3 regions of the Nonomuraea sp. GTA35 genome follow, and region 2 is predicted to be linked to each of the others. Evidence: riboswitches for the same ligand, from Rfam matches in the RefSeq annotation. Region 2 holds a riboswitch; each other region holds the start of a gene.
The links. A riboswitch is a leader RNA that binds a small molecule or an ion and turns the genes downstream of it on or off. The one in region 2 is predicted to bind cyclic di-AMP.

Region 1 (10,347 bases), on a different contig from region 2:
GACAAGGGGCTGTTGTCAGCAGAGGCGAGCCGGTACGCGCGCCTGGCTTCCCGCGCCGCGCCGGCGTGGGCCGTGGCGACCATGCTGTTCACGCTGTCGGACATCATGGCGGTGCCCGTCATCCAGCTTCCCGGTCCAGCGGTGATCAGCTTCATCACGTCCATCCCGCAGGGCGCGCTCGCCGGCGCCCTGATCGCCGCGGCGGCCCTGCGCACCCGCGCCGGCGCGCCCGCCGACGAGGTCACCGCCTCCCGCGGCTGACACCTCAGAAGGCAGAAGATCTCATGTCCATCCTCATCGCCTACGACGGCTCCCCAGACGCCCGGCACGCCGTCGAAGAGACCGCACGTCTCTTCCCGGGAGCCTCCACCGTGGTTCTCTACGCCCGCCAACCGCTGGAAAGCCTCGCCGCCTATCTGGAAGGCCATCCGGCTCTGGAGGACCTGTGCGACCTCGACGCTCGAACCTTGGACGCCTCTGAGCACCTGGCGGCCGAAGGCGCCGAGCGTGCTCGGGCCCTCGGGCCGAACGCAGAACCTCGCGTTGCCTCTGTCCCCGAGAAGACGGCCGCCGAGGCCATCGTGGACGTGGCGGAGGAGACCGACGCATCGTTGATCGTCCTCGGTTCCCGTGGGCGCCGAGGGTTGTCAGCACTGCTGTCGGGCAGCACCTCTACCCGGGTCGTGCACTCCACCAGCCGGTCAACGCTGATCATCCCGTCCGGACCGCTGGCCGCTGCTCGCCGTGACGGCCGAGCAGGTGCCGAACGCTGAGGCGTACGCGCCCGGCTCCCGAGCCATCCGCGGAGGCCGGGGGCGCATACGCGTCTGTTGAACGCGATGCCCGTCGCGTGCGTATCCACACGTGACACCAGATCAGCTACCGCTGATAGTAAGTCGGTCCTACCTAGGGAAATTGCACGGAACAGGGCAAAAGCCTCCGCGCCTTCTGTACTATTTCGGCCCAGGCTCAGTGACTTACGAGGAGGCATCGTAGTGGCCGTGTGGACGAGGCTCGGGCGACCAGCAGTAGCCGCAGCATTAGCCTTGATCGCACTGGCCGCGACGCCCAGCGGCGCTCTCGCAGAGCCGTCGCCGGCCAAGATCCGGGCCAAGCTGGTGAAGCTGAACGAACAGGCCGACCAACTGGTCGAGCGGTACAACCAGGCGAATGAGGCGTACAAGTCGGCCAAGAAGAAGTACGAGAAGCTCAACACCGAGCTCAGCCGCAAGGACGCACAGGCCCGCGCGCTACGCGAAGAACTCGCCACGATTGCGAGCAACAGCTATCAGGCCGGCCCTTTCGGGGGCTGGCCGGCGTTCGCCCTGCAGGGCAACTCCGAGGCGGCTCTGAGCAGCATGGCCTCCCTTGAGCAACTGGCGCAGGACCGAGCGGCCAAAATACTTGCCTACGAGGCGGCGACGAAGGACCTGCGCGATCGGCGCACGGAAGCGCAGCGGGTTCTGACAGAAGCCGACGACGCTCGTGACAAGGTCCGCGACGAGAAGACGAAGGTGGACAAGCTGGTCAAAGAACAGACCAAGCTCCTGCGCCGGTTGGGCACCTTCCAGACCGGCGATCCCAACAGCCCCGGCATCGAGTACACCGGCCCGGCATCCGGCAACGCCCGCCGCGCGCTCCAGTTCGCCTTCGCCCAGGTGGGCAAGCCCTACCGATACGGCGGCACCGGGCCCGGCTCCTACGACTGCTCCGGCCTCACCCAGGCCGCCTGGCGCACCGGCGGAGTCGAACTGCCCCGGACGACCTGGACTCAATGGGCGTGGGGCGCCAGCCGCCGAGTTCCCCTGGATGCGCTGCAGCCTGGAGACCTGCTCTTCAGCAAGGGGCTCGGCCACATGGGGATGTACGCCGGCAACGGCAAGATGGTGCACGCGCCGCAAACCGGCGATGTCATCAAGGTGGTCGACCTCGACGACTACTGGCGCAACCGCCTGCTCGGTGCGGTCCGCCCATGATGGTCAGCGACGCTGTGCGACACCGAGCACGTAGTCCCCACCGATCCGGGTGACCCAGCGATCATCCACCTTCAGGCCATGGCGGGGCAGTTCGGCGAGGAACTCCCCCGCCGTGAACCGGTCTTCCTCGGGATGCTCAAGCAGACGCCGGAAGGACGGGCGTGCCAGGGCAGTCGCCGTCACCTCGCCGAAGTGGAACCCGCCCCTTGCGGCAAGGACTCGCGCTGCCTCAGCCAGTGCGGCTCGCCGATCAGGGATGTGGTGGATGATCCCGAAGGCGACACGGAGATCGGTGGCGTCGCCCAGCGCCAGCCGCACGTGCCCGGCGTAGCGCACCGACCGTCGCCGAGCGCCGATCTCCAGAACCCGGGTGCCCGGAGTTCGCCCGCCCAGCTTCATCAGCTGCGGCGCCTCGTACCAACGTTGCAGCGCTCGGCGTGGCGAGCTGTTGACCAGGAGCGTCTCGAACCGATTCATCAGCATGGGAGGCCCCTTTCCGCCGACGTCCGCTCCAGTCCGGTGGTCAGGGCAGGCGGAGTACGTCACTCGGCAACTTCGGATCAAGAAAACAGCGGGTGGCGCAGGAGACTCTCCCTCGCCACCCGCGATCCTTTGACCATCGCGCTGGCAAGGAGTCTTCGACCTGCTGCGTCAGGCCTTGTAATCGGGGTAGCCGTAGCCCACGACCTGGGACTTGGGCCGGATCCGCTGCTCGACCTTGCCGTTGCCGGTGTTGCCTTCGATCGCGGTGATCGTGCCGTTGCCGTTGTCCTGCTTCACCATGCCCACGTGGTCGATGCCCGAGGTGCTCTTGCCGTTCCAGTCGTAGAAGACGATGGCACCGGGCTTGGCCACCGTGCCCCAGCGCTTGTTCGCCTGGAACCACTTGGCGTAGGTGACGGTGTAGGCGTCCCAGCCGACGGTCGGCCGGGCGCCCGCCTTCTCGCCCACCCAGGAGACGAACATGGCGCACCACGGGGCGTTGGCGTACGCCTGAATGCTGCCGCCGTCACGGGCGATGGTCTCCTTCGCCCGCTGCGACGACATGTACCAGCTGTGGAATGGAGTCCCGCCGCCCGCGGAGTTCTCCGTAACGCCGATCTGCGACTCGGCAATCTTCAGCACCGCCTGTGCGCTCGCCTGAGTCGCCGGCCTCTGGGCCTGGCTCTGGGATTCATGGTCCGCGGCGAAGGCGGGGCCGGCGGCGAGAACGGCACCGGCTGCCACGCTGAGCCCCAGCGCGAGGCGGGAAAGGTTTCCGGGCATGAGGGCACGGGTGAAGCTGTGCTTGGCCATTACTGAAATTGCTCCTTGCTTCCATGCCGCCTACCGGGTTAGCTGACGGGTTCGGGCGTGGAAGTGCCCTACGGAGCGCTCACATGGAGCACACCGATTCACCCCAGAAACAGATGGGTCCCCGGTTCCGCGAGATCGCGAATTCGGCGGCCGCGTCACATCCGCACGTATGACGTACGCGCTGGTGAGACACGGTCTCGGCAATATGGAGGCGCCACGCGGCAAGCGATGCTGCCAGGCGTACGCCTTGAGTCCTTGAAGGTAAGCGAACTGCATAGAAAGATGCAAGCCAACCTCTGGACAATGCAACGGAATCCCCTGCGCCATGGGCGATGGCGAGGAAATTCTTTACCTACTCCCGATAGTAGATCCAGTTTGCCGAAGCTCATTGGCAGTCTGTTTCACGAAACGTGGACGCGACGGAAGCAGTGCGCCGATGAGCACGGCGCCGAGCGCCACGCAGACCGCGCCCGCCGTGAGCCCGCGTGAGTAGCCCAACATGGTCAGCGCGGCCACCCCGACAGCGCCACCGATCTGCTGGACGGAGGTGAACAGGGCCGACCCGAGACCGGCGTCCGCCTCGGTCGTACCGTCGACTGCGGCCGTGGCCATGAGGGGCAGGCTCAACCCGTTGCCCACGCTCAGTACGAGCATGCCGGGCAGGACGTGTGCGGCGTAGGAGTCGCCCGCCGCCACGTCGGACAGCAGCAACAGACCGGCGATGTTGACCACGAACGCCAGCAGAAGCGCCCATCGTGTCCCGATCCTGAGCGAGAGGCGGGACGACAGCCACATGCCTGCCAGAATGCCCGCACCGTAAGGCAGGTAGGCGATGCCGGCCAGCAGCGGGCTATATCCCAGAGCGGTCTGCACCTGAAGCATCAGCAGGAAGGACATGGCGTACATCGCCATCGAGAACAGCAGAGTCGCGCCGTTGGCGACCACCCGCGTCCGCGAGGCCAGGAACGATCGGGGCACCAGCGGCGCTGCCGCCCGTGACTCCGCCACCAGGAAGGCCACCATCAAGGCGACGGAGAGTACGACGGCACCGATGACGAGAGGATCGCTCCAGCCGGTCTCCCCCACTCGCAGCAGCCCGTACACCAGCGACACCGCAGCACCGGTGATCAGGACCGCGCCGGGAACGTCGAGGCGGCGCCCTCCGGGCGCGCGGGACTCGGGGACCAGGCGGGGCAGCAACGCCAGCGCCACGGCGACGACGGGCAGGTTGATCAGGAAGATCCCACGCCAGGACGCCAGGTCGGTCAGCGCCCCGGACAGCACCAGGCCCGTGGTCCCGCCGAGGGCCGCGATGCCGCCCCAGATGCCCAGCGCCTTGGCCCGCGCCTCGGGCCCCGGATACAGCAACGTGATCATCGACATCGCGGCAGGGCTGGCCATCGCGGAGCCCGCGCCCTGACCGAACCGCCCGATGACGAGCTGCCACGGCTCCTGCGCGAGCCCGCAGGCCAGGCTGGCCAAGCCGAACAGCGCCACCCCGATGAGGAAGACGCGACGGCGGCCCAGCAGATCCGCCATCCGGCCGCACAGCAGCAACAGCCCACCGAAGGCCAGGAAGTAGGCGTTGACTACCCAGGGCAGCCCGGACGCGCTGAAGCCCAGCTCATGGCGGATGCTGGGCAGGGCCACGCTCACGACGGTGTCATCGAGTACGAGCATGAACTGGACAAGACACAACACGATTATCGGCACCCGACGACGCTATTGATCTGCCATATTTGGCCACAATCCGCGATGGGGACAGACTATGTCGCATGGAGGACATGGGCGCGATCATCGTCGGCCACTTCCCACTGGCCTCTGGGGACTGGATCCCCCCGCACAGCCACACCCACCACCAACTCGCCTGGACCCGGCGCGGTGTCCTGAGCGTCAACGTGGGCCAGGTCTACTGGGTCCTGCCGCCCACCAGGGCGCTGTGGCTGCCGGCGGGTATCGCCCACGCGACCGGCGCGACCCGCGACGCGGTGCTGTGCAGCCTGTACCTGGCGCCGGAGCACTGCCCCCTGGACTGGCGCGAGCCCACCGCCGTCGGCGTCGATGGCCTGCTGGCCGAACTGATCGGCTACCTGGCCCGCACCGACCTCGCCGACGACGCGCGGCTGCGCGCCGAGGCCGTGGTGCCCGACCTGCTGCGTCCGCTGCCCACCAAGCCCATCGACGTGCCGGAACCCACCGACGAGCGGGTCCAGATGGTGGCGGCCGCCCTGCTGGCGGACCCGGCCGACTCACGCAGTTTGGAGGCTCACGCTCGCGCGGCCGGTGTGAGCAGACGGACGTTGACACGGCTGTTCGTGCGCGACACGGGCATGAGCTTCGACCACTGGCGCACACAGGTACGGCTGCGCGCCGCCCTGCCGCTGCTGGCCGAGGGGCAGCCGGTGTCCCGGGTGGCACACAGCGTCGGCTACGCCACGGCAAGCGCGTTCCTGGCGGCCTTCCGCCGCACGGTCGGCACCACACCGCGGCGCTACCTGCTCAGTCGTTGACTCATGACCCTCGCTGCGACGAACGTCCGGCCCGGGCAGCAACCAGGTGTGGTCAGAGCCGATTGAGGGGCCCTAGCCCCGAAGCGTGGAGTTTCAGTGCAACTTCGGTGAGTGGCGTGCTAAATGGCCTTCCATAGCGATATCTGAGACAGACCTGGCGGTCCGGGATGTGAAGTTCGCAGCCTGACAGCAGCCGTGCTGCCGTATCCGGACGAGCGGCAGCGCCGCTTGTATCCGGCTGCTGAGGCCGATGCGCTCGGGCATGGCGGGATCGTGGTGGTGGCCAGGCTGGCAGAGGTGTCGGAGCCGACCATCATGAGGGACTCCTCGAGCTCGCGGGTGGTGCACCGGTTCTGGGCCGGGTGCGCCGTCCCGGTGGCGGACGAAAGCCGGCTGCTGAGCATGACCCGGGCCTGGCGCCGGCGCTTGAGGCGTTGATCGAGCCGCGGGAGATCGGTGATCCGGTTTCCCCGCTGCACTGGACCACGGCCTCGCTGCGGGACCTGGCCCGGGAATCAACCGCAGCCGGGCACCCGATCAGTGCCCCGGCAGTGGGCGATCTGCTGCGCGGCGGGGTTCAGTCTCCAGGGCATGGCCAAGCGGCGCGCCGGCAGCCAGGTTCCCGACCGCGACGCCGAGTTCCAGCACATCAACACCACGGTCGAACAGTTCCTCGCCGACGGTTCGCCGGTAGTGAGCGTGGACGCCAAGAAGAAGGAACCGATCGGTGACCTCGCCCGAGCCGGCCGCACCTACCGGCCCAAGAGGAAGCCGATCACGGGCCCGATCACGACTTCCCTTCGCTGATGCCCCGGTCGCGATCCCGTACTCGGCCTTGAACTCGGGCGGGTAGTTCTTCATCACCATCAGGAACATCTCTTCCCCTGGACCTCAAGATCCAGTCTCCGAGGTGTCTGAGATTCCACGACAGCACTCCGGCTTGGCATGGCCGGACGGTGAGCAGTGGCCGTTTCGGTGGCGAAGCCTGGTCAAGCTATTAACTTAGCGTCACGGGCCAACTACAGTGAGTTACTGATGGTCGCAGATCGCGACCCGAGTCACCGGAGGTGCCCCCATGACACGCATCCCCACCAAGATCGCCGCCATACTCGCGGCGGTCATGACGCTCATCCTCACCCCAGGCGTCCCCGCCCATGCAGCCGAAACAGCCTATTTCCGCATCACCGACACCGACGGCCGCCCCCGATTCAACATCGAGCTCCGCGACGAAGCCAAGATCGCACACGCCCGCCGCATCCTCAGCGGCGAGGAAACCGGGCGCATCCACGTCCACGGCCGGATCATCAAGCGCCCCGTCCCCTACAACCCCGGATGGAGCTTCCACCTCGACCCCAACACGATCGACTTCTTCGAAGTAGCCATCGAGGTCTGCGACTCCAGCATGCAATACCTTGAGGACCACCTGGATGAGGCCGGCGGCGCATTCCTGCCCGGCGGCCACTGGTGCCCGTGGAGCTCCCGCCTGGTGGCTGAGATCCGGCCCTCATAGCCCTGACCTGCAAGCGATGCGGCACCTCGGGAGGGCATTTCCCGGGGTGCCGTTGTGAATCGCCGTTCGGTGGACACCAAGGTCTCCATCAAAGCCAGGGCGGTTCAGAACACCCCGCCTCTTCTGCCATTCGGCAGGTTGTGATATCCGGGCCTATCAGTAGAACCCGCCTTCGTGTTCCCGGCTCGCGTCTCGGTCCTGCAGGAGCCTCTGCCGTGCGCACCCTGACATGCGCACGATCACCACGCCAGGACACGACGCCGCTGGCTGCCGGCGTGGGCGGCGGCCTCGCCCCTTTGCGGGCGGCTGGTGGACAAGCCCTCCCTGACCGGCACAGGCCCGCCCTCGAGAGCGGGCGGCCCTTCCCGTGCCGCTCCTGTCAGTCCACCGCCGGCGCGCCGGTGAATATCCCCGAGGCCCACCCCAGCACTCGGCGCCGCGCAGTTGGATCCTCCAGCCCGGCGAGCATGTCGTGAATCTTCCCCATCGCTGCCAGTTCTGTGTTCACCGCGGTGCTGCCGCTCTTGGCCGCGATTTCCACCTCCACCTCTTCGACGCGGTCGCCGGGCTCGCCATCACCAGGTCCTCGCCGCTTGCGATGCTGGCCCTCATCCGCTGCTCCGGTGGAAGCGCTGTGCTCTCTTGTGTCGTCCTGCTTGGCATGCGACCGACCGGACGGCCCGCCCAGTTCCTTGAGCAGCGGAACAGCAAATCGCTCGCGTAAGTCACGTTCGCGCAGGCAAGGCCTCCCGAAGCCCCGGCGGGCGGCGGACCCTCGCAGCTCCTGGACGAGCTCGCACAGGTCGGCTCCGGCGCCCGCCAGGATGCGGGCGGCGCCGTTGGCATGGCCTTCGAGCAGCCCCCACACCAGGTCCTCGCCGGTGACCGGGCGGCCGGACGCCCGCCACATGGCCACCTCGACGGCCTTGCGGGCGTGCAGGGCGAGGGACAGCTGGCCGAGCGGCCCGTACAGCATGACCCGCAGCGGCCGCACCGGGGAGCGGCGCAGACTCCAGGGCGCCGGGTCGTCGGCCCCGGCCCTGGTGCTGCGGTGGGCCCGGTCGAGGTCGATGCCGAGCGTGGCGAGCAGCGCCCTGGCGTCCCCGGTGTCCACGCGCTCCGGCGTGGGCCTGGCGGCGGTGGCCGCGCTCTGCGGCGGATGTGGCCAAGCGCCTGCCGCTGAGCGGCGGCGATGGTGGCGAGCGCCGGCGAGAACCGGCGTAGCTTCAGTGCCTTATGGTCCTTTGATCCGGGGCGTGAGCCCTGCGTCCCAGGCCAGGACGGTGTTGAGGTCTGGTCAGCTGAGCAGGCCGCGCAGGCCTTTGGCGAGGAACAGCAGGGCGAAGACCAGGAGCAGCAGCAGGGTGAGGGCGCCGTTGTGCCGGATGAGCCAGCCGCGCATCCGCTGAAGTCGCTGTTCGCCGCCTGCGCTGAGGGCGGTGGCGTAGGGGGTGAGCACGCCAATGCTGCCGATGACGACGAACACGGCGGCGAGGATGAGTTGCCGGCCGAGCGGCAGCGGCTCGTGGGCGGCGGTGATGGCGCCGCCGGCCAGGGAGGCGAGGTTGACCGGGTTGGCGACGATGAGCAGTGCCGCCACAGCGATGATCTTGGGTGGGTTCAGGGTGTCCATGGCGGCGAGCCAGCGCGGCACCCGCGGGGCCGCGCCTTCCCGGCGGCGGATGGCCCGGCGGATCCCGATGCAGGCCATGAGGAGCAGGAGCAGGCCGATGATCAGGGCGAGCCAGGCGACCCAGGCGGGCCGGGCGTGCCCGGCGGCCCCGGCGGCGCTCAGCAGCGTGATGAGGGCGAGCAGCACGACCCAGCTCATGATCAGCCAGGTGAGCTCGAACAGCAGCGCCTTGGCGCGGCCGTTGGCGCTGATCAGCAGGGCGATGACGGCCACGACGGGGAACGGTGAGACGATCAGGCCCAGGGTGTAGGGCAGCATGTCGGCGAAGGCCTTACCCATGGTCATTCTCCCGGTAGGCGACGGCCGCGGCCTCGTTGGAGTCGTAGTAGGTGAGCTCGGTCAGGCCGTAGTGGTCCAGCAGGTGGCGCAGGTGCGTGGTGGCGCGGGCGACGGCGAAGGTGACGCCGCGTTCGCGCAGCATGCCGGTGGTTTCGCGGAGGGCGGCCGCGCCGGTGGTGTCGACGTCGGTGATGGCCTCGGCGTCCAGGACGATCCAGCGGGCGCCGTGGTCGGCCAGGCGGGTGATCTCGGCTTTGAAGGTGCCGGCGTTGGCGAAGAAGAGCTGACTCTCGAAGCGGTAGACGACCAGCGGGCCTTCGGCGGGGCCGCGGAGGTAGCGGCCGTGCTCGCCTGGTCGCAGGGTGGCGGTGCTGGGCCGGGCGGCGCGCCGGACGACGTCGATGGCTGAGAGCAGGAAGGCGATGATGACGGCGGTGAGCGAGCCGAGCACGGGCACGCCGAGCAGGCACACCACGGCGATCCAGAATTCCGAGCGGCGCAGCCGCCACAGCTCGGCCAGCTTGCGCACGTCGATGAGCCGGACGACGGCGACGGCGACGATGCCGGCCAGGGCGGTGTTGGGCAGGTAGGCCAGCACACCGGAGAAGAACGCGACCAGGACGGCGACCACGATCGCGCAGACGGCGCTGGGGATCTGGGAGCGGGAGCCGGCGGCGTCCATGGCGGCGGTGCGCGAGGCGCTGGAGCCGACGGTCATCGACTGGGTGAGCCCGGCGGTGACGTTGGCCAGGCCGAAGGCGCGCAGCTCCTGATTGGCGTCGAGCGCATACCCGTGCTGTTCGGCGTAGCGGCGGGCGGTGAGCAGGCCGTCGGCCAGGGTGACGGCGCAGATGGCGATGGCGCCGGGGACGAGCGCGGCCCACTGGCCGAAGGTGATCGACGGCCAGTGCGGGACCGGCAGCCCGGAGGGGACGTGGCCGAGCACCGAGACACCGCGCTGGTCGAGCCCGGCCCAGGCCACCACCGCCGTGGCGGCCACCAGCGCGATCAGCGGGCCCGGCAGGGCGGGGGCGAGCCTGCGCAGCGCGACGATCGTCAGCATGGTCGCGACGCCGACGGCGA
Region 2 (10,347 bases):
GGGCCGGTAGGTGAACATCCTGGGCTCGCCCATCCGCGCAACGACGGCCTCGAACTCCGCGCGCCGCTCCTCCGGCGTCGGCCCGTCCGGGTCGATGACGGTGAAGCCGAGCAGCTCCACGGCCTCCGCGTCCACGTCGCGCCGGGCTCGACCGAGCCTTCGACGGTGAAGCCGAGCAGCTCGCGCAGCGCGTCCTCGCCCAGCTCCAGCGGGCAGCGGGTACGGGCCCTCGTCCGGCCGGCCGGGCGTGGACGGGACCGGATGTTCGCCGTTCCAGTAGGGCAGCTCGAACGGGTACGGCTCGCCGATGTCCTCGATGATGCCGTTGCCCGGGGACAGGCTGAGCGAGCGGACGAGGCGGCCGTCCTCCCAGACGGCGAAGGCGAGCCAGTCGACGACGCTGTGCATGGCGTGCAGCACGAGCCTGCGGCCCCTGCCCCGCCTCGACGAGGTGGGCGGGGAGCCGCGACGGATTGTCGATCATAAAGTGCGCGCAGCAGATGAGCTCGGCGCCGGGGAAGCTGGTGGCGTAGGCGAGGTCGCCGGTCTTGGCTCCCATGCGGGCTCCCGGGGGTGAGGGAAGCGGATGAAGAGGCAAGGTAGCGAGCCGGTCCGACAGAACCCCGGAACGCGACGAGCGCGCGTCCCCTCGGTGGGGACGCGCGCTCGTCGCGTCACATGGAAGGCAAAGAGCGATCTCTCGGCCTGGAACGTTCCGTCAGGAGGCGTACTGCGGGTAGCCGTAGCCGACGACCTGCGACTTCGGACGGATGCGCTCCTCGACCCGGCCGTTGCCGGTGTTGCCCTCGATCGTCGAGATGGTGCCGTTCTGGTTGTCCTTCACGACGAACCCGACGTGCTGGATGTCGCTCAGGCTCTTGCCGCCGTCCCAGGCGAAGAACACGACGGCGCCGGGCTTGGCGACGGTGCCCCAGCGGTCGTTGGCGGCGAACCACTTGGCGTGGGCGACGGTGTAGGCGTCCCAGCCGACCTGCGGGCGGGCGCCGGTCTGCTCGCCGACCCAGGAGACGAACATCGAGCACCAGGCGGCGTTCAGGTACGCGGCGCGGTTGCCGCCGTCGCGGGCGACGGTCTCGGCGGCGCGCTGGGAGCCGGCGTACCACTGCTGGAACTTGGTGCCGCCGCCGGCGGCGTTCTCCGAGGTGCCGACCTGAGCCCTGGCCATGGCCAGGACCTGGGCGGCAGTGACGTTGATCTTGGTCTCGGCGCGGTCGTCCGCCGCGCCGGCCTTGTGGGCGGCGATGGCGGTGTCAGGGTGCCTGGCGGCGGTGGCCGCGGCGACGCCCGTGGCGGTGTCGGCGTTGGCCGTCATGGCGTTGACGCCGAGGGCCGAGGCGATGACGGTGGCGCCGAGGGCGGCGCGGGCGATGTTGCTCTTCGAGACAGCGGTAATGCGGTGCTTGGCCATCGAGGGAGGTGCTCCTTGCTTCCATGCCGCTTACCGGGTTAGCTGACGGGCTCGGGCGTGGAAGCTGCCCTACGGCACCGGAGTGCCGATTCGCCCCAAAGACATGGGTCCCCGGTTCCGCCCTGAGGCGGATTCAGCGGTCGCAGGACGATCCTGCGATGTGTCGTGCGATGGTCTGACATAGCCGGACAAACCGGGCGTATGCCTCAAGATGCCCCATAAGGTAATACATGAGGCAAGAGGATTACAAATCCATAAAAGCCCAGCTAGGCAAACTGCCTGCGAGCGTCGGCCAGAAGCCCCAGCATGGCAAGGGATTCGTCAAGCGGCATGATCGAGGATTCGGTCCTGCCTTCGGCCGTGGCGGCGCGGACTTCGCGAAGCTCTCCGGCGTATCCGTTGTCCGCCGGATCGAGCACATGCTCTTCCGGCTCCATGGAGGGCCCGGTGAGAACGATCCGCTGCGGAGCCCAGAACGGCGCCTGGAGGTCCGCCCGCATCCGAGTACCTACAACACAGGCCGTGTTCGGGTAATTCCCGAGCAATGAGGTCGCCACGAGAGCGTGTCTGCCGCCGGGGTAGAGCAATACGCCGGCCGCCTCCGCATCCACCCCGCTCGGGGCCAGGGAGCCCGTGATGCGCAGGTCAGCGGGCATGCCCAGGAGGAGCTGGGCCAGCCCGAACGGGTAGATCCCCAGGTCGAGCAGGGCCCCGCCGCCCAGCTCCGGCGCCCACAGCCGGTGGGCCGGGTCGTAGGGCGCCGCGAAGCCGAACGACGCCTGCACCGAGCGCAGCTCGCCGAAGCGGGGATCGCCCGCGATGCGCTGGACCAGCGGGTTGAACCGCATCCACATGGCTTCCATGAGGAACACGCCCGCCTCGCGCGCCAGGCGCACCATCTTCTCCGCGTCGTCCACGGTGGCCGCCAGCGGCTTCTCGCAGAGCACGGCTTTACCTGCGGCGATGGCCAGCTCGGCGACCTGCAGGTGCTGCGCGTGCGGGGTGGCCACGTAGATCGCGTCCACCCCCGGGTCGGCGCACAGCTGCTCGTAGGAGCCGTACGCCGACTCGGCCTCCAGCGTGGCGGCCAGGGCCTGCGCCCGGGCCAGGCTCCGCGATCCGACGGCTGCCACCCGCATGCCGGGCTCGGCCGCGATGGCGGCCCCGACCGTACGCGCGATGCCGCCGGTCGCCGCAATTCCCCAAGTGAAATCTCGCACGCGGAGATGTTATAGGGGAGGTAAAGGAAGGGTTATGGGGGGATATGTCATTAATGGCGGGATGCCACAAATGTCACGCCAGTCACTTTACGTCATGTTGAACGTGTCGGGGTCCGGCCCGAGCCGCTGCCCCTTGTTCAGGGCGCCGATGGCCGACATGTCCTCGGTGTCGAGGATGAAATCGAACACGCCGATGTTCTCCTTGATCCGCGCGGGCGTGACGGACTTCGGGATCACCACGTTCCCGAGCTGCAGATGCCAGCGCAGCACGATCTGCGCGGGCGTCCTGCCGTACTTCTCCGACAGCACCGCCAGCGCCGGGTCCGACAGCAGCCCCTTGCCCTGCCCCAGCGGGCTCCAGGCCTCGGTCAGGATGCCGTTGGCCTCGTGGAAGGCCCGCATCTGGCGCTGCTGCAGGTACGGGTGGAGCTCGATCTGGTTGATGGAGGGCGTGATGCCGGTCTCGTCCATGAGCCGGGTGAGCGTGTCCACCGTGAAGTTGGAGACCCCGATGGCCCTGACCCGGCCGTCACGGTAGATCTTCTCCATCGCCTTCCACGCCTGCACGTACCTGTCCTGCTGCGGCACCGGCCAGTGGATCAGGAAGAGGTCTATGTGGTCCAGGCCCAGCCTGGCCAGGCTCTCGTCGAAGGCGGCCTCGGCGCGGCCGTGGTCGCCGTTCCACAGCTTCGTGGTCACGAACACCTTCTCGCGCGGCAGCCCGCTCCCGCGCACGGCCCGCCCCACGCCCTCCTCGTTGCCGTAGGCGGCGGCGGTGTCGACGTGCCGGTAGCCGGCCTGGAGTGCGGTGGCGACCGCCTGCTCGGCCTCCTCGGCCGGGACCTGCCAGACGCCGTACCCGAGCTGCGGGATCTGCACGCCGTCGGTGTTGAGCATGAGCGAATTCATACCCTCCATTGTTCACGCCGCGTTTCTGAGGGCTTAAGGCGGTGGGGCTAGCTTGAAGCGGTCGTTAACGCGCCATCACCCCGCTGGGAGGGCAACGAGTGGTCGAACAGGCGTCGGCCTGGGTGGAGTCCCCGCTCCAGATGCTGTGCGCCGTCGAGGCCCACCACGCCGGGCTTCTCGGCCCCGAGACGGCTGTCGTGCCCCGGGCGGGGCTGCGCCCGCTGAAGGCCACGCGCCGCGAGCTGCGCTCCCTGGGGCTGCCCGACGGGCTGGTGCTGGCCGAGCCGCGCGAGCGCATGCCCAGGCGCGTGCAGGCCGTCGGGGACGCCTTCTCCGGCAAGGTGCAGCTGCGCTGGCTCACCTCCATGCCGGGCCGCATCGTCATCGTCGACGACGGGCTGGCCACGCTGCGGCTGCTCGAACTGCTCGCCGCGGGCCCGTACCGGCCGCTGCTGCGCGCCCGCGCCAACCGCACCAGGCTGCGCGCCGCGCTCGGCCTGGCGGCGGCGCTGCGGCTGCGCCTGAGCAAGGTGTCCGTCTTCACCGCCCTGAGCGTGGACGACAAGCTGGAGGCGGCCGTCCGCCGGGCGGGCGTCGACCTCGTCCGCCACGACTTCGCCTGGCTGCGGGCCCAGCCGCCCAGCGCCGAGGGCCCCGCCGAACGCACGGTCGTGCTCGGCACCTCCCTAGTGCGCAACGGCCTCGTGCACCGCGACCACTACCTGCGCTGGCTGACCGACCTGGCCGCGCGCGAGCCGCTGGCGTACTACCCGCACCGCCGCGAGGACCCCGTGGACGTCGCCCTGATCCGGGAGCGCCCCGGCATCACCGTCCACGACGCCGGCGCGCCCGCCGAGCTGACGCTGCGCGGCCTGGACCCGGGCCAGCGCGTGCTCAGCCTTCCCTCGACCGCGATCACCTCGCTGCGGGTGCTGCTCAGCCCGCGCGGCGTCGCCGTCGAGCCCGTGGACGTTCCCGATGACTGGTGGACCAGCAGGGCGGCCCCCGCCCTGCGATCGCATTTGACCGGAGTGTCCAGTTGAAAGTGTTGGCGGTCGCCGACTCCGACTCGTATCTGAAATGGGCGGCCTGCCTGCTCGGTGACCTGCCTGCGGGCTGCGTGACGGAGCTGGCCGTGGTGCGCACGCCGATCGCCCCCTCGCCGGAGCAGATCGCCGCGGCGGTCAACGGCCGGGCGGGCGGCCCGCCGCCCGTGCTGTCCGCGCGGTCCGTGCGGCGGCTGGCCGAGCGGACCAGGCCCGACGTGATCGTCGTGGCCTGCACGGGCCCCGTGGTGGACGTGCTGGTGGCAGAGGTGCTGAACGACCTGCGGCCGCGGCCGGTGTTCGTCAGCGGGCTGCCCGGCATCTCGGTGCCGGCGACGGAGAAGGCGTGGCTGTTCCGCAGCGGCTGCGACCTGTTCGTGGTGCACAGCGAGCGGGAGGTGGCCGAGTTCTCCGAGATCGCCTCCAGGCTCGGCGGGGGAGGGGCGGTGGGCCTGGCCCGGCTGCCGTTCCTGCGGCCCGAGCCGGCCGCGCGGGGCGGCAACCGGGTGGTGTTCGCCACGCAGGCCAAGGTGCCGCGAGGGCGGGAGGAGCGCGAGCGCATCCTGCTGTCGCTGGCCGAGCTGGCCGCGCGCCGCCCCGACCTCGACGTGGTGGTCAAGCTGCGCGCGCTGGAGGACGAGCGGCAGACCCACAACGAGCGCTTCCACTACCAGCGGCTGTGGCGGGAGCTGGGTGAGCCGGGGCGGCTGGCGTTCGAGGCCGGTTCGATGCAGGACCAGCTCCAGCGGGCGGCCGGGTTCGTGACGGTGAGCTCGACGGCGGCGCTGGAGGCCATCGCGATGGGCGTGCCGTCGCTGGTGCTGCGCGACTTCGGCGTCAGCGCCGAGATGATCAACCTGGTGTTCGAGGGCAGCGACCTGCTGGGCACGCTGGAGGAGCTGGCGGCGGGCGAGTTCCGCGAGGCCTCCGGGGCCTGGTGCGCGGCCAACTACTTCCACCCGGCCGCGCGCAACGACTGGGCGGGGCTGCTGAGCGGGCTGGTCGTCTCCCGGCCGCGCGTGCCCGCCAGGTCGCTGCTCGACGGGCCGGAACACGCGGCGGGACGGCGCCGGGCCCGGCTCCGCGTGGAGGTGCCGCCCAAGATGTTGCGGGTGGGCTACCGGGCCAAGCGCCGCATGCGCCGCTACCTCAGATCGCTGACCTGATCTTCCTGCGGATCCTGGTGAACGCGCTGGGCTTGCCTCCCGAGACGAAGCCCAGCGTCTCCAGGCGCTTGCGCTTGAAGTAGCGCGGGTCGAAGTCGATGCTGTCCGGCCGCAGGCCGGGGTAGGTCTCGGCCTGCATGCAGTAGCCGACGGAACGCACGAGCGCCTGCAGGTCCGTGACCGGCGGGCGCTCGATGTGCCCCTCGGGCGACAGCCTGGGGAGCATGGCGTCGACGATGGTGGCCGGGATGCGGTTGCTGTTCTCGTACGGGGCCAGCCGCTCCAGCACCAGGTCCGTGCCGTACGAGGCCACCTGCAGCCCGAAGTAGCGCTGCGCGGTCACCAGCCCCGTGGAGAAGCAGCCCACCACCAGCTCGGGCCGCAGCGCCGCGAAGCACACCTCGGCGGGCACGCTCTCCCCGGCCACCGACAGCCGCACCCCCAGGGGCGCGGCGGCGGCGCGCAGGAGCTGGGCGTGCCGGCGGCCGGCGGCCGGGTGCGGCTTGAACACCACGTCGGTGCAGCCGCGGGCGACCAGGGCCCTGAGCATGGTCTCGTGCAGGCCGGCCTCCTCCTCCGGCGTGAGCAGCTCCAGCGCCGACAGGTACTGGCCGAGGATGATCGCCTGCCCGGCCATCATGTCGGGCGCCGTGGCGGTGACCTCGTGCACGATCGACAGGAACCGCTCGTCGGGCAGGATCTCGGGGGTGACGCCGTACTCGCTGAGCAGCAGCGGCTTCAGCCCCGGCACCAGGTCGAGGTGGATCAGCCGCTCGATGCGGCGGAAGATCTCCGCGGGCAGCGGGTCGCGGGTCGGGCCGTAGCTCATCAGGCCGTCGGAGTAGACCGAGATCGGGCAGTCGCGCACCAGGCCCGCGATCGTGCGCGCCGGAGGCACCGCGATCGACTCCAGCACCAGCTCCTCGACCCCGTCCAGCTGCCAGTGGGAGCGGATGAGGCGCTCCATCATCGGCACCTCGATGACGCGGGCCCGCCAGTCGGAGGGGTGCAGCGGCGCGATCAGCTCGTTCCACGAGTGCACCTCCTCGAAGCGGGAGCGCAGGGCGGCGAAGCCGGGCGTCCTGTCCAGCGGGGTCGCCACCTCGGGGATGGCCGCGTTGTTCGAGACGATCAGGACGCGGCGGCCGTCGCCGAAGCGGCCCTCGTCGATGGCGGCCGCGAGCGACATCGCCCCGAACAGCGTCGAGGCGTAGAAGACCTTCACCTTTAGGACTCCTCCCGGTCGCGGCGGACCCGGACGTGCGGGCTGGGGGGCAGGTCGGGCACCAGGGCCCGCAGGGTGGTCTCGCGTTCGACGGACATCCGCGACACCGACTCGGCCACCAGCTCCGGCGGCAGCGCCCGCACCATCTGCGCGCCGCGCTCCTCGAAGCGGGCGCGCAGCGCCGGCGTGAGCCGGTCGCCGATCTCCAGGTGGTGGGCGAGCAGCGCGCAGAAGTTCCGTGCGGCCTTGGGCAGGAACTCCGGCTCCAGGTCCTTGAAGACCAGCTCGAACGCGTCGAAGAAGTGGAGCTGGCGCTCGTCGCCCACCTGGGTCAGCGACCCCGACACCATGCGCCGGTAGAACACCCCGGCCAGCGACGCCACCGCGAACGTGGCGGCCTCCCTGTGCAGCCGCCAGATCCACGGCCGGTCCTCGGCGGTGTGCAGGGAGCCGGGGAAGTGCAGCAGGTCGCCCAGGGAACGCCTGTAGACGCCGGCCCAGGCGTACGGGTAGTCCACCATGGTCCGCACCTCGGCCGGCAGGATGGCGTCGCGGGGGACCAGCACCGTGCCCCTCGGCGCGGACAGCGGTGCCCGGTGCACGACCCGTTTACGGCCCTCCACCTGCACGTGGTCGACGCGCACGAAGTCGCAGCCGAGCCCGTCGATCGCCTCGACGAGCCGCGCCAGGTAGCCGGGGGCCAGCCAGTCGTCGCCGTCCATGAACGTGACGTACCGGCCGGTCGCGGCCGACAGGCCCGTGTTGCGCGCGTCCGCCAGCCCCACCGGCGCGGGGTTGCGGATCACGACCAGCCCGGGCAGCTCACCGATGAAGTCGTCGATGATGTCGCCCGTGGCGTCCACGGACCCGTCGTTCACGATGATGAACTCGAAGTCGCCCCGCGCGTTGCGGGACAGCGAGGTGAGCGCGTCGGCGATGAAGCGCTCGCCGTCCCGGATGGGCACGACGACCGAGAGCGTGATCAATGTTGTCGTTTCTTCCTGGTGGGTACGGTCAGACGGTCACCCGGCGAAGGCGGGCCTTCGGAGCCTCCTCACCGGGGAAGACCCGCTTGACGCCGTCGCCCAGGGCCTGCTCGATGATGCGGATGTCGCGGACGAGGTGCTCCAGCCCCGACGGCTCCAGCGAGGCGGCGTGGTCGGAGCCCCACATGGTGCGGTCGAGGGTGATGTGCCGCTCCACGCACACGGCGCCGAGCGTGACCGCGGCCAGCGAGATCTGCAGGCCGCGCTCGTGGCCGGAGTAGCCGACGGGGACGCCGTACCGCTCCTTGAGCGTGGTGATCGTCCGCAGGTTCGCCTCCTCGGGCGGCAGCGGGTACGTGGACGTGGCGTGCATCATGATCAGCTTGTCGGTGCCGAGGATCCCCACGGCGGCGTCGATCTCCGACAGCGTCGACATGCCCGTCGACAGGATGACCGGCTTGCCGGTGGCGGCCAGGGCGCGCAGCAGCTCGTGGTCGGCCACGCTGGCCGAGGCCACCTTGTGCACCAGGACGTCCATCTCCTCCAGGAACTCCACCGACGGCACGTCCCACGGCGAGGCGAACCAGTGCAGCCCGCGCTCGTCGCAGTACTTGGCGATCTGCGTGTACTCGTCGCGGCCGAACTCGGTGCGCTCCTTGTACTCCAGGTACGTCATCTCGCCCCACGGCGTCTGCCGGATCTGGCCCTTCTGCTCCTCGGGCACGCAGATCGCGGGGGTGCGCTTCTGGAACTTGACCGCCTGGCAGCCCGCCTCGGCGGCCACGTCGATGAGCTGCCTGGCCAGGTCGAGGTCGCCGTTGTGGTTGATGCCGATCTCGCCGATGACGTACACCGGCTCGCCGTCGCCGACCAGCACGTCGCCGATCGCCACCGGGGCGAACTGCGGCCTGGTGCGCACCTGCACGGGAGCCGGCTCGGGCGCCGGCCGGGCGGCCACGACGCGGTCGCACAGCTCGCGCACCGCGCCGGACCCGCCGGCGGTGGTCAGCACCACGCGGGCGGCGGCGCGCACCCGCGGGTGCGCCTCGGGGGTGGCGATGGGCCAGCCGACCTCGCCCATCGGGCCCAGGTCGTTGACGTCGTTGCCGACGTAGGCGACGCGGGCCGGGTCCAGGCCCTCGATGCGCAGCCAGTCGCGCAGCACGGTGCGCTTGTCGGCCAGGCCCTGCAGCACGGGCACGCCGAGCTTGCGGGCGCGGGCGGCCACCACCGGGTTCTGCTCGGTGGACATGATCAGCACCTTCACGCCGGAGCGCTTCAGCAGCGAGACGCCCATCCCGTCGGAGCGGCTGACCAGCACCATCTCGCGGCCGTCGGAGTCGACGTAGGCGCGGTCGTCGGTGTGCACGCCGTCGAAGTCGGTGATGACGGCGTCCACGTCGATCGGCTCGGGCTGGTCGATGAACGGGGCGAGCGCTCGCACGAGCTCCAGGTCCTCCGGGTTGTCGATCTCGATGGCGTGCTGGGTGGGCACCGGCTGGACGGCGATCTCGCCGAAGAAGCGGTGGCCGTGCTCGCGCAGGCCCGCGGTGCGCATGACGTAGAAGGCGCCGTTCTCGCGGAACTCCGGCGCGCGGTCCTGCCGGCGCTGCCTGACGGCCGGGTCGTGGTTGACGCCGGCGCCCGTGGCCGTCCAGAGGAACTCGTGCGTGGGCAGCCCGGACACGACCGAGTCGGCCTCGCCGTCGAGCACCTTGCGCACCGCCGCGGACAGGTCATCGGGGTCGATGAACGCGCTGGTGGCCTGCACCAGCACGACGACCTCCGGGTCCTCGCCGAGGGCGTCGAGCGCGTGCAGCACCGCCGACTCGCTGGAGGCGGTCGCGCCGCTCAGCTCCGCCGGGCGCTCCACCACGATCGCGCCCGCCTCCCTGGCGGTCTCGGCGATCCCGTCGTGGTCGGTACTGACCACGACCTGGTCCACCAGCTCGGCGCGCAGGCAGGCCCGCACCGCCCGGGTGACCAACGGGACGCCCCCGACCAGGGCGAGGTTCTTCAGGGGTACGCCCGCCGAACCTCCGCGGGCGGGAACAACGGCCAGGACTCGCAAGGTGTCTCCTCAGTGCATCGGATTGCACCCAGAAGCTAGAGGGCCGGATTGAACGGCCAGCGTCACCACCATTAACTTTCCATGGGGATCCGGTAGAGCAACTCTGGCCGGCCCACCCCGCCGTACTGCGGAACGCGGGCCGCCACACCCACCTCGACCAGGTATTCCAGGTATCTGCGGGCCGTCACTCGGGACACTCCGATCGCGTTCGCCACGGCCTGCGCGCCCACCCCTTCCGGGTGCGCGCGCAACTGTGCCGCCACGGTGTCCAGAGTGTCCCGTGCCATGCCTTTCG
Region 3 (10,347 bases), 550 kb from region 2:
GCCCTGGCCTCGACGTGCCGGCTGATCACGTTCTGCGCGGGGCCCATGATCAGCGAGCCGAGCGTCATGAGGCCCATGACCACGCCGACCGCCCGGGGATCGGTGATCGAGGTGACGCCGGTGCGCCGCCGTACCGGCTTGAGGACCAGGAACAGCGCGATCGCGCCGAAGCCGGCGCCCAGGGCGCCGATGATCGTGCCGTACAGCACGTCGTCGTACTTGGCGTGCCCCAGCTCGTGCGCCGCGACGAGCTCGACCTCCCGCTGCGGGGCCTGCAGCAGCGTGTCGTAGACGACGATGCGGCGCGTGGCGCCGAAGCCGGACACGTACGCGTTGAGCGCCGTCGTGCGGCGCGAGGCGTCGGCGACCAGCACGTCCTCGACCGGCACGCCGTCGCGCGCGGCCATGTCGAGCAGGTTCGTGCGCAGGGGGCCCTGACGCATGGAGCTGAAGTCGTTGAACAGCGGCTCGAACACCACCGGGTACACGAACGACGTCACCACCGTCAGCGCGAACGCGCCCACCGCCGCGGGGATCCACCAGCGCCTGACCTTGCGCGCCAGCGCGACCAGGGCCAGCAGCATGACGCAGAGCAGGAACACCTCCACGCCCAGGTTCTTCAGCCGGTCGCCCGCCCAGCCGGCCCAGTCCTGGGTGGACAGGCCGTAGTCGCGCAGGATCGTCTCGACCCACATGCCGAGCGGCCACCTGATCACCTCGACGAGCGCGGTGATCACCAGGGCGCCGAGGACGACCCGCAGCCACCACGGGCCCCGCAGCCTGCCCAGCACCCTGGCGCTGAACGGGGTGGCGACCAGGATGCCGGCGATGATGATCGTGAGGGCCAGCGAGAGGTAGCTCGGCAGGGTGGTGGCCGCGTCGAACGCCCGCGCCCTGGCGATCTGGGCGGCGCCGAAGTCGCGGGCCGGGTCGGGCGGGCCGCCGGTGAGCACCTGCCAGGGGGTGCTGAAGGCGGCCACGGCCAGGATCACCAGGCCCAGCAGCACGAGCGCGATGGCCGCCGGGCGCCTCCCACCGCCGTCCTCGCCGCCTCTTCCTGTCACGGGCACCTCCTCACGATGCCCCGGCGCGGGCCCCTCCGCATCGCCCGGCGCCGCCGCGTTGCCGGGGTGGGCGCGTCCAGGGTGGGTGGCGGCGTCCTCCGATTCCGCCGCCTCCTGCCCGTACGGGCCCTCGCTCCGCCCGCCCTCCCCCGAAGGGCCGGGCCCGCTCAGCGTGTCCGGCGCCGCCGCCTCCCCGAGGCCGGCGCGCTCGCCGCGCCCCGTGTCCTCGTCCGGATGGCCGGCGGCGCCGACGGCGGCCATCGCGCCATCCGTCACCTCGTCTTCCCGTGCCGCGTCGTCAGTGTCTCTTCGATCGTCCATCTGCCTCCCCTTCACACGAGCTGATCCCGCACGTATGCGCGCCACCGTGCCGTCAGCGTGGCGACGGAGAGCCCCAGCGAGGCGAGCGCCCGATCGGCGCCTGCCGCCTGGGCTTCACGGTAGAGCCCCACCAGGGTCCCCTCACCGAACCGGTCAGCGAGGAAGCGACACGCCAGCCAGGCCTCCTGGTACGCCCGGGCGAGCCGGTTCGGGTCACGCCCGTCGGCCGCGAAAGCCTCAGGCCCGGGCAAAGCGCTCGGCAGCCGCCCGGCCCGCACCTCCGCCGCCAGCTCGGCGGCGGCGGTCGCCACCGGCAGCCCGGCGTCGCGGTAGCCGACGTAGTCGGCGAAACCCTCGTACAGCCAGACGGGCAGGCCGTCGGTGCCGGCCACGACGTGGGTCAGCTCGTGGGTGAGGACCACGTCCCTGCCGGTGGGGTTGAGGGTGGCGAACGCCTCGGGCACGACGATCACGCGCCGCCCGTCGGCCACGGCGGCCAGCCCGTCGAGCCGTCCCGCACCGGCCAGGCGGGCGGCGTCGCGGCCGGACTCCGGCAGCACGACCAGGGGGCGTACCGGCATGCCGAGCACGGCCGAGACCCGCGCGCCCGCGCTGTCGGCCCTGCGCGCCAGCTCGTCGAGCCGCTCGGGCGGGACCGTGCCGGGACCTGCGACGGTGGACCGGGCGCCGCGGCTGACGGCCGTACGCCGCCCCGGCCACAGGCCGCGCAGCTCGGGGGGAAGGATGGGGGAATCGGGCAGCGGGGTGGCCGCGGCGGGGACGAGGAGCAGCAGGCCCGTCACCACGGCTCGCCGGCTCACCTGCTCGAACACGATGCCCGATCGTAGTGTGCCCTGCCTGCTGAGAGCTCCGGACGTGCGAGAGCCCCGTCCGAATCCAGGAAATCCTCCAAGAATCCGGACGGGGCTTCTTCACATGCCGGGACGAACAGCGCCCACGAAGGACGATCGGCGCCATCCGCTCAGCTTGTCGATGCGTACCCGTTCGCCTGTCCGTGGCGAGTGGATCATCTTGCCCTTGCCGACGTACATGCCCACGTGGCCGAGCCCGCTGAAGAACATCAGGTCGCCAGGCTTGAGATTGCGCCAGGAGACCTTCTGCTTGGTACGGGCGAACTGGCTGCTCGCCACGCGCGGGAGCTTGACGCCGGCCTTCTTCCAGGCGAACTGGACGAGACCGGAGCAGTCAAACGAACCAGGCCCTGTGCCTCCGTACCGGTACGGGTCACCGATCTGGTTCTTGGCCACGGCGATGGCCTTGCGGGCTTTCACTTTCTGCCGAGCGAGCTTGGCTGCCCTTCGCTGGGCGACCGTGGCCTTCTTGGACGTCTTGGCGGTGGTTTCCGCCTTCACCGTCGTCGGAGCGGCCGCATCGCTCGTCGTCGTCGCCTGAGCCGTTGGGGCATGGAGGACGAGACCTCCGGCCGTCACGGTCATCGTGAGTGCTACGCCACTCAGGGCAAGGCGGGACAGGCGGGGGTTCTGCAGGGGACTAGACAGGATTTCTCCTTGTGTCTTCCACGAACGCCTACCGGGTTAGCTGACGGATTCGGGCGTGGAAGTCGCCCTACGGCGCGATGGCGCGCCGACTCACCCCTGATCCCTCGGGGAACTCGGGATCGCTTGGGTCCCCGGCTCCGTGCTCCTGGCTGCACGGATTCGGCAGGCCGCGTGCCCCGATCCAGATTCGATGTGGGGATGCTCGGGGAGCGACCGGCGGATTCTTTTGTCTGTCTCGCATCGGGGCAGACCCGGTGCGGGGTTCGCGGGGACATGGCTTGTTCACCGCGACGACGCCAGAAGCTACGCGGAAAGGTCAAGAATCGGCAAAGGGTGAGTCAGCTTGTAAAGATCAGGCAGAGGGGGGTGTCAAGTTTGAAACCCCTGCTGGAACACCAGGTTCTGTTACCGAAATGTGACCCTGCTCACACTTCGGAACCGCCGGGTTTGTCAGGTCCCAATTGTCACTTAAGTCACATTTGACACCCTTTAAACGTGAGCAAGGCCACTGGGAGCGCTCCCGCTCGCCCTGTCCCGCAACGCCCCGCCATGCCCAAGCAAGCCTCGAAATCTACGGACCTCGCTAGTATTCGTCACTCCTGAGCAGAGTGCGCCTCAGGCCGCTACCGAGGCGACGATCTACGATGCTCGATCGTAGATACTGGCCCGGCAGGGCGCCGGATGCGCCCGCAGAGACCCGCGTACTTCGGCACGCTGAACGCGGCCACCGGAGACCGAAACGGGTGCGGCCACGCCCGGCCCTCAGGAGCCCGGAACTGGTTACGGGCGGACCGCTCCGACGAGGGAACGACCGTAGCCCGAGAGCTTGACGACCTTGACGACATCGCCTGTCTGCGGCGCGTGGACGATCTGGCCATTGCCCGCGTAGATACTGACGTGCCCGAGCCCTTCACTGAAGATCAGGTCCCCGGGCTGCAGCGCGTCGAGCGACACCTTCCGGCTCGCCCCCCACGACCACTGCTGCCACGTCGTACGGGGCAGCGACACGCCCGCCGCCGCCCAGGCCGCCTGGGTGAGTCCCGAGCAGTCGTAGCCGCGCGGCCCCGTACCTCCGTAGATGTACGGCTTGCCCACCTGCGCGTACGCGAACCGCAGCGCCGCCGCCGCGCTGCCCGAAGCCGGACCCGTGTACTTGATGCCCGTGCTGTTGGGATTGCCGGGGTTGTACGCCCCCAGCCTGTCCAGCAGCTTCTTCTGCTGGGCGATCAGCTTGCGGATCTCGGCGCGCTCCTTCTCGACGGCGTCGCGCTCCTCCTCGGCCTCGTCCAGCGCCACCTCGGCCTTGTCGCGCTCGGCCTTCAGCCCCTTGTTCTCGCGGTCGAAGGCGGCCAGCTTCTCGGCCCGTTCGCGCGAGAGCTGCCCGGCCACGGCCCAGCCCGAGAGCATGGCCTGGGGGTTGTTGGAGCCGAACATGCCGGGCCAGGAGGTGACGTCCTCGCCGAGCTTGTAGCTCTCGACGGCCATCCCGATCACCTGCGCCCGCAGGTCCGCGACCGTCCGCAGCTTGCGCTTGTAGCTGTCGTTCAGCTTCGTGTAGGTGCTCTTGGCCGTCTTGTAGCGCTCGTTCGCCTGGTTGAACTGCTCGACGACCTTGTCGGCCTTGTCGTTGAGCTTCTCCAGCTTGGCCTTGGCCTGCGCCAAGGTGGGGCGAGGATCAGCAAGGGCAGCTCCCAGCGGGGTCAGCACCAGTCCGAACGCGAGACCCGCGGCCACCGGTACCCGGCCAAACCTCACTGTATCGCCTCCCAGGGATTACACCTGGGGCGAAATAGTACAGAAGTGGCAGACGAGGTACGGCCAAACCTACCAATTCGTAATTTATGCGCGGCCCAGCCTGCGCAGCAGCAAACCAGACGGAACGGGTCTGGCGCCCATCCGCCTGACGGACTCGGCCACCTCCCGGTCCGACGACACCACGGCGATGGCCCGGCCGGACGGCTCGGCCCGGACGAGCTGCCTGATGAGGTCGTCGGCGATCTCCCCCGGCGCGCTGAACAGCACCCGCACCCCGCGGGGCGCCACCACCTGCACGGGCGCGTTGAGCTCCGCGCCGTCGAACACCACCGTCACCTCGACCCTGGTCTGCGCCACCAGCCCGCCCAGCGAGGTCATCAGCCGGGTGCGCTGGTCGGCGAGGGTGAGGGTGCCGTAGCCGGTCTTGGTGACGTTGTAGCCGTCGATGATCAGATGCACCTGCGGCAGCGCGAGGAGCTGGTCGAGGAGCTGCGGGTCGTCGTCGGCCAGGGCCCGCGCGGGCACGCCGCGCACGCCGGGGCGCTCCCCGGTGACCGCCGCGACGGAGTCGGCGGGCCGGCTGATCGTGGTGGGCAGGGCCAGCTCGCGGCGGAGCCCGGCCGAGGCGTCCTGCAGGGCGTCGAGCAGCACCCGGATGCGGGCGTCCTCGATGCTCCTGCCCTCGCGGGCGGCCCGGCGCGAGGCCTCGAGCTGTTTCTCCACGTCGGCCACCCGCTCGCGCAGCCGCCGCAGCTCGGACTCGCCGGCGCTGCCCGCGGCCGTGGCGGCCGATCTGGCCTCCTCCGCCGCCCGCTCCATCTCCTCGGCCCGCCGCGCGGCGGCCTTGGCCCGCTCGCGCGCGTCGTGCAGCTTGCGGCGCAGGTCGGAGTTCTCCGCGCGGGCCGCCTTGATCTGCTCGCGCAGCCGGTCGGCCTCCTCCTTGGCGGCGCTCTTCTGCGCGGCGAGCTGCTCGCGCAGCCGGGTGACCGTCTCCTCGCGCTCCAGGTCCTCGGCGGCCACCGCCGACTGCTCCAGGTCGGCGCGGGCGGTCTCGATCATCTCCGCCCAGCCCGGCGGCCGGGTCAGGTACGCGGCCGCGGCCACGAGCACGGGGTCGGCGGCCGGCGGCACGTTGCCCTCGGCGAGCGAGGCGACCAGCTCGGGCCATCCGGCGGCCACCGACTCGGCGACCAGCTCGCGGAACTTCTTGTCGTTCTCGAGCTGCGCCGCGATGGGCGCGCCGCCCAGCTTGGCCCGCTTGCGGGGGTCGAACTTGGCGATGCCGCGCAGGGGCGGCGGGATGGTGGCAGCGGGCATCGACCCGAGGACCTGGGAAGCCAGATCCACGACGTTGAGCCGCACCTGCTCGGGAAGCGGGCGAGACAGGCCTTCACCCGCTGAACTCATCCCACTTGTCCCTTCGTGACATGCCCTTTCAGACAAGGGTACGGCTGCTGCGTACCTGACCGTAACGGCCGCCCCAATATGGACAAGCGCTTGCTAGGGGGTATACGACTGTCGAAGGGCACATGTCCAACCGGGAGGCCCCCTGTGACGGAACAGCTGCGCACCTCCACCCGTGACCTGGAAGAACTGCGGAAACGTGCCACCGCCTGGCTCCGCGCCCAGGTCGGCGCCGACGCCACGGTGTCCGAGATGTCCAGACCGTCGGAGAACGGCCTGTCAAGCGAGACCCTGTTCTTCACCGCCACCTGGGACGGGCAGAGCACGCGCTGCGTAGCCAGGCTCGCACCTGCGGTGGAAGCCGTTCCGGTTTTTCCTTCCTACGATCTGCGGGCCCAGTTCCAGATGATGCGCCTGGCCAGGGAAAAAGCTGGGATCCCAGCGCCCAGGCCCCTGTGGTTCGAGCCGGACCCCGGCCCGCTGGGCACCCCGTTCTTCGTCATGGAGCGGGCCGAGGGCGAGGTGCCGCCCGACGTGATGCCGTACACGTTCGGCGGCTGGCTGCACGACGCCTCCCCCGCGGACCAGCGCCGGCTCCAGGACGCCAGCGTGGGCATCCTGGCGGCGCTGCACCAGACCGCGTTCACGCCGGAGGAGCTCGCCCCGTTCGGCGCCGCCGGGCTGCGCGCGCACGTCGAGGCGCAGCGCGCCTACTACGAGTGGGCGCACGGCGAGCACCGGATCCCGCTGCTGGAGCGCGCGTTCGGCTGGCTGGAGGCGCACTGGCCGGACGATCCCGGCCCCGACGTGCTGACCTGGGGTGACGCCAGGATCGGCAACGTGATGTACCAGGGCTGCGACCCGGTCGCGGTGCTGGACTGGGAGATGGCCGCCGTCGGGCCGCGCGAGCTGGACCTGTCCTGGATGATCTTCTTGCACCGGTTCTTCCAGGACATCACGGTCAGCGCGGGCCTGCCCGGCATGCCGGGGTTCATGCGCCGCGAGGACGTCTGCGCGACCTACCGCGACCTGACCGGCTACGAGCCGCGCGACCTGGGCTTCTACGAGATGTACGCGGCGCTGCGGCACGGCGTCATCATGGCCAGGATCTGGCACCGCAGGATCCACTTCGGCGAGCTGCCCATGCCGGACGACCCCGACGATCTGGTGCTGCACCGGGCCACCATCGAGGAGCTGCTGGCCGGCTACGAGCCGGCGTCGTAGACCAGCAGCGCCACCTGGACCCGGTTGTTGAGGCCCAGCTTGGTGAGGATCCGGGAGACGTGCGCCTTGACCGTGGGCACGCTCATGTAGAGCTCGCGCCCGATGTCGGCGTTGGACTTGCCCTGCCCGACGGCCGTGGCCACCTCGCGCTCGCGCTCGCTGAGCCGGCCGAGCAGCCTCCTGGCGCGCTCGCCGCGCTCCCCCGCCTCGCCGCCGTCGGAGACGTGGGTGATGAGCTGCCGCGTCACCGCGGGCGACAGGATCGGCTCGCCCGCGGCCACCTTCCTGATCGCCTGCACGAGGTCACCGGGCGCGATGTCCTTCAGCAGGAACCCGGCCGCCCCGGCGCGCAGCGCCCGCAGCACCTGCGCGTCGGCGTGGAAGGTGGTCAGCACCACCACCTCGGGCGGCTCCGGCGTGCGGCGCAGCGTCTCGGTGGCGGTCAGCCCGTCGATGCCGGGCATCCGGATGTCCATCAGCACCACGTCGGGCCGGTGCGCGCCCACCAGGGGCGGCACCTCGGAGCCGTCGCCGGCCTCCGCGACGATCTCGATGTCGGCCGCGCCGCCGAGGATCATCGACAGCCCGGCCCGCACCATCGCGTCGTCGTCCACGATCAGCAGCTTGATCGGCCCGTCAGCGGTCATGCCTCGTCCTCCCGAGTCGTCTCCACCGGCCACGGCAGCCAGGCGCGTACCACGAACTCCCCCTGCGGCGTCGCGCCGTGCTCCAGCCTGCCGCCGGCGAGCTCCGCCCGCTCGGTCAGCCCGATGAGCCCGGCGCCCGCCCCAGGGATGCGCGCGCCCGCCCCGGGAAGGCGCGCGCCGTGCCGCGGCCCCAGCGGGTTGCGCACCTCCGCCGACAGCGCCCTGCCGGGGGCGCCCTCGACGGTGACGGCCACCGGCGCGCCGCCCGCGTGCTTGCGCGCGTTGGTGAGCGCCTCCTGGACGATGCGGTAGAGGTTGCGGCCCAGCCCCTCGGGCGCGCCGTCGGCCCGAAGGTCGAGCCGCACGTCCATGCCCGCGTGGCGGCACTCCTCGACCAGCGCGGGCAGGTCGGCGAGCGTGGGCTGCGGCCGTTCCGGCACCGTGTCCTCGCCTTCGGAGGTGGAGTGGCGCAGCACGCCGATCACCTCCCGCAGGTCCTGCAGCGCCAGGTGGGCGTTGGTCCTGATCGCCCCCGCCGCCCTGGCGATCTCGGCGGGCGGCGCGTCGGGCCGGAACTCCAGCGCGCCCGCGTGCAGGCTCAGCATCGAGATGCGATGGGCCAGCACGTCGTGCATCTCCCTCGCGATGCGCTCGCGTTCGAGCCGCTTGGCCTCCTCGGCGGCGCCGTCGGCGCGCTGCCTGAGCGACCAGACGAGCTGCCGCCTGGCCCTGATCACGATGCCCCACGCGAACACGGTCAGGACGATGGCCACGCCGAGCGCCGCCGCCCAGGTGCGGTCGAGCTCGCTCTGGGGCCGCAGCGAGACGTACGGGACGAGCGTGAGGAGGTTGAACAGCGTGATCGGCCCCGAGACCTTGAACGGGCGATGCACCGCCACCGTGAACAGCGCGACCACCGACGCCCCGCCGGGCATCTCCAGGTAGGAGGAGAGCAGGCCGGTGACCACCGCGAGGCCCACCGGCCACCTGCGCCGCAGCCACACCGCCGCGCACGACAGCGCCCCCGTGACCTGCTCGATGAACACCAGGGGCTCGGACGGGTTCTGCTGCTGGAGCTCCTCCAGGGACAGGAAGGTCAGAGCGCAGGCGAGCAGGAACATGACGATGTCGACGATCCAGTCGCGCATCGAGCGCCGCACGCGCCCGCCCGCGCGGCCGTCGCCGAGCAGCACCGACGGCAGCGCCCACCGGTATTCGGAGGTGGCGGCGCCGTCTCCCCGCAGTTCCGTCACGTTCATCGAGGTTAGGCCCTTCCGCGGGTACGGCGACAGCGACCAAAGTCGGTGCCTGCCGAGACCAACGGCCGACGCGGGCGGCCGGGTGGCCGGGCGAGGCTTGACGGCATGCAAGCGGTGTTGAAGGTGTTCGGCTGGCTGCTGATCCTGCAAGGGGTGGGCGGCCTGGTGAACGGCCTGCTCGGATGGTGGCGGTGGGCCCACGACCTGCTCGTGGTCAATCTGCTGCCGCTGCTGGAGGGATACGAGGTGTTCGCGGCGATCGTGATGGGGGTGCTCGGGTTCGCGCTGCTGGCCGTCGCCGAGTCCATGGACGGAACGGAGGCCGGGCAGTGAGCGCGACCCGGCTGCGGCCGCCGCGCCACCAGGTCGATCCGCGGGCCGTGGCGTGGTGGACGGTGCAGTGGCTGATCCTCGTGGTGCCGGTGGCGGGGGCGTCCGTGGCGGCGTACTGGTGGTTCACGGAGCGGCCGGTGTGGCTGGGCGCGGTCGTGGGGGCGTTCGCGGCGGGCTGCCTGGCGCTGGCGGTGGTGGCGCCGCGGGCCTCGTACCGGGTGGAGCGGTGGGAGGTCACCGACCAGGCGGTCTACACGCGCAAGGGGTGGCTGACGCACACCTGGCAGGTGGCGCCGATGTCGCGGATCCAGCGGGTCGACACCGCGCGGGGGCCGGTGCAGCGACTGTTCGGGCTGGCGGACGTCACGGTGACCACCGCGTCGTCGGCCGGGGCCGTCAAGATCGAGGCCCTGGATCACGAGGTGGCGGCCGAGCTGGCCGAGCGCCTGACCGCCATCACCCAGGCCACCCGGGGGGACGCGACGTGAGCCCGTACGACACCTCCCCGGCCGCGGCGGAACGGCACGGCACGACCCGGGGAAGCGCTCCCGTTGACGGCGGGTGGCAGGGGCTGGCGCGGCGGAGCCTGTGGGCGTCGGCGGTCAAGTCGCTGGCCATCGTGGCGGGCGCCACCGCGGGGCTGGTGCGCCTGCTGGCGGGCCGCGACTGGCCGGTGGGCGGCATCGTGGCGGTCTGCGCGGGCGCGGCGGTGCTGATCGTCGCGGGCGTCGTCGCGTACGACGTGCTCAGGCTGCGCACCACCCGCTGGCGGCTCACCCCCGAGCGGCTGGAGCTGCGCTCCGGCATCACGGTCCGCCAG

Region 1: another riboswitch for cyclic di-AMP. It lies ahead of ACBJ32_RS32745 (CHAP domain-containing protein); the one in region 2 lies ahead of ACBJ32_RS09645 (CHAP domain-containing protein).
Region 3: another riboswitch for cyclic di-AMP. It lies ahead of ACBJ32_RS12180 (C40 family peptidase); the one in region 2 lies ahead of ACBJ32_RS09645 (CHAP domain-containing protein).

Annotation. Positions count from the first base shown of each region.
Region 1 is NZ_JBGNUV010000008.1:204,218-214,564, reverse strand. It holds gene ACBJ32_RS32765 (hypothetical protein) at 1-261, shown strand, start outside; gene ACBJ32_RS32760 (universal stress protein) at 285-773, shown strand; gene ACBJ32_RS32755 (NlpC/P60 family protein) at 1,047-1,976, shown strand; gene ACBJ32_RS32750 (SAM-dependent methyltransferase) at 1,980-2,459, opposite strand; gene ACBJ32_RS32745 (CHAP domain-containing protein) at 2,628-3,101, opposite strand; cyclic di-AMP (ydaO/yuaA leader) riboswitch at 3,285-3,431, opposite strand; gene ACBJ32_RS32740 (MFS transporter) at 3,621-4,973, opposite strand; gene ACBJ32_RS32735 (helix-turn-helix transcriptional regulator) at 5,048-5,782, shown strand; partial or broken gene ACBJ32_RS32730 (hypothetical protein) at 6,145-6,589, shown strand; gene ACBJ32_RS32725 (calmodulin-binding protein) at 6,858-7,292, shown strand; gene ACBJ32_RS32720 (hypothetical protein) at 7,672-8,406, opposite strand; gene ACBJ32_RS32715 (GAP family protein) at 8,590-9,264, opposite strand; gene ACBJ32_RS32710 (SulP family inorganic anion transporter) at 9,257-10,347, opposite strand, start outside.
Region 2 is NZ_JBGNUV010000002.1:646,890-657,236, reverse strand. It holds gene ACBJ32_RS09655 (hypothetical protein) at 1-474, opposite strand, end outside; partial or broken gene ACBJ32_RS09650 (hypothetical protein) at 470-559, opposite strand; gene ACBJ32_RS09645 (CHAP domain-containing protein) at 719-1,429, opposite strand; cyclic di-AMP (ydaO/yuaA leader) riboswitch at 1,442-1,578, opposite strand; gene ACBJ32_RS09640 (Gfo/Idh/MocA family oxidoreductase) at 1,696-2,649, opposite strand; gene ACBJ32_RS09635 (aldo/keto reductase) at 2,737-3,558, opposite strand; gene ACBJ32_RS09630 (hypothetical protein) at 3,657-4,601, shown strand; gene ACBJ32_RS09625 (DUF6716 putative glycosyltransferase) at 4,604-5,770, shown strand; gene ACBJ32_RS09620 (polysialyltransferase family glycosyltransferase) at 5,754-6,995, opposite strand; gene ACBJ32_RS09615 (glycosyltransferase family 2 protein) at 6,998-7,981, opposite strand; gene ACBJ32_RS09610 (N-acetylneuraminate synthase family protein) at 8,010-10,052, opposite strand; gene ACBJ32_RS09605 (response regulator) at 10,124-10,347, opposite strand, start outside.
Region 3 is NZ_JBGNUV010000002.1:1,197,722-1,208,068, forward strand. It holds gene ACBJ32_RS12170 (M48 family metallopeptidase) at 1-1,385, opposite strand, end outside; gene ACBJ32_RS12175 (hypothetical protein) at 1,397-2,218, opposite strand; gene ACBJ32_RS12180 (C40 family peptidase) at 2,318-2,842, opposite strand; cyclic di-AMP (ydaO/yuaA leader) riboswitch at 2,916-3,080, opposite strand; gene ACBJ32_RS12185 (NlpC/P60 family protein) at 3,686-4,567, opposite strand; gene ACBJ32_RS12190 (NYN domain-containing protein) at 4,745-6,067, opposite strand; gene ACBJ32_RS12195 (phosphotransferase family protein) at 6,212-7,288, shown strand; gene ACBJ32_RS12200 (response regulator) at 7,270-7,935, opposite strand; gene ACBJ32_RS12205 (sensor histidine kinase) at 7,932-9,194, opposite strand; gene ACBJ32_RS12210 (hypothetical protein) at 9,300-9,527, shown strand; gene ACBJ32_RS12215 (PH domain-containing protein) at 9,524-10,015, shown strand; gene ACBJ32_RS12220 (PH domain-containing protein) at 10,012-10,347, shown strand, end outside.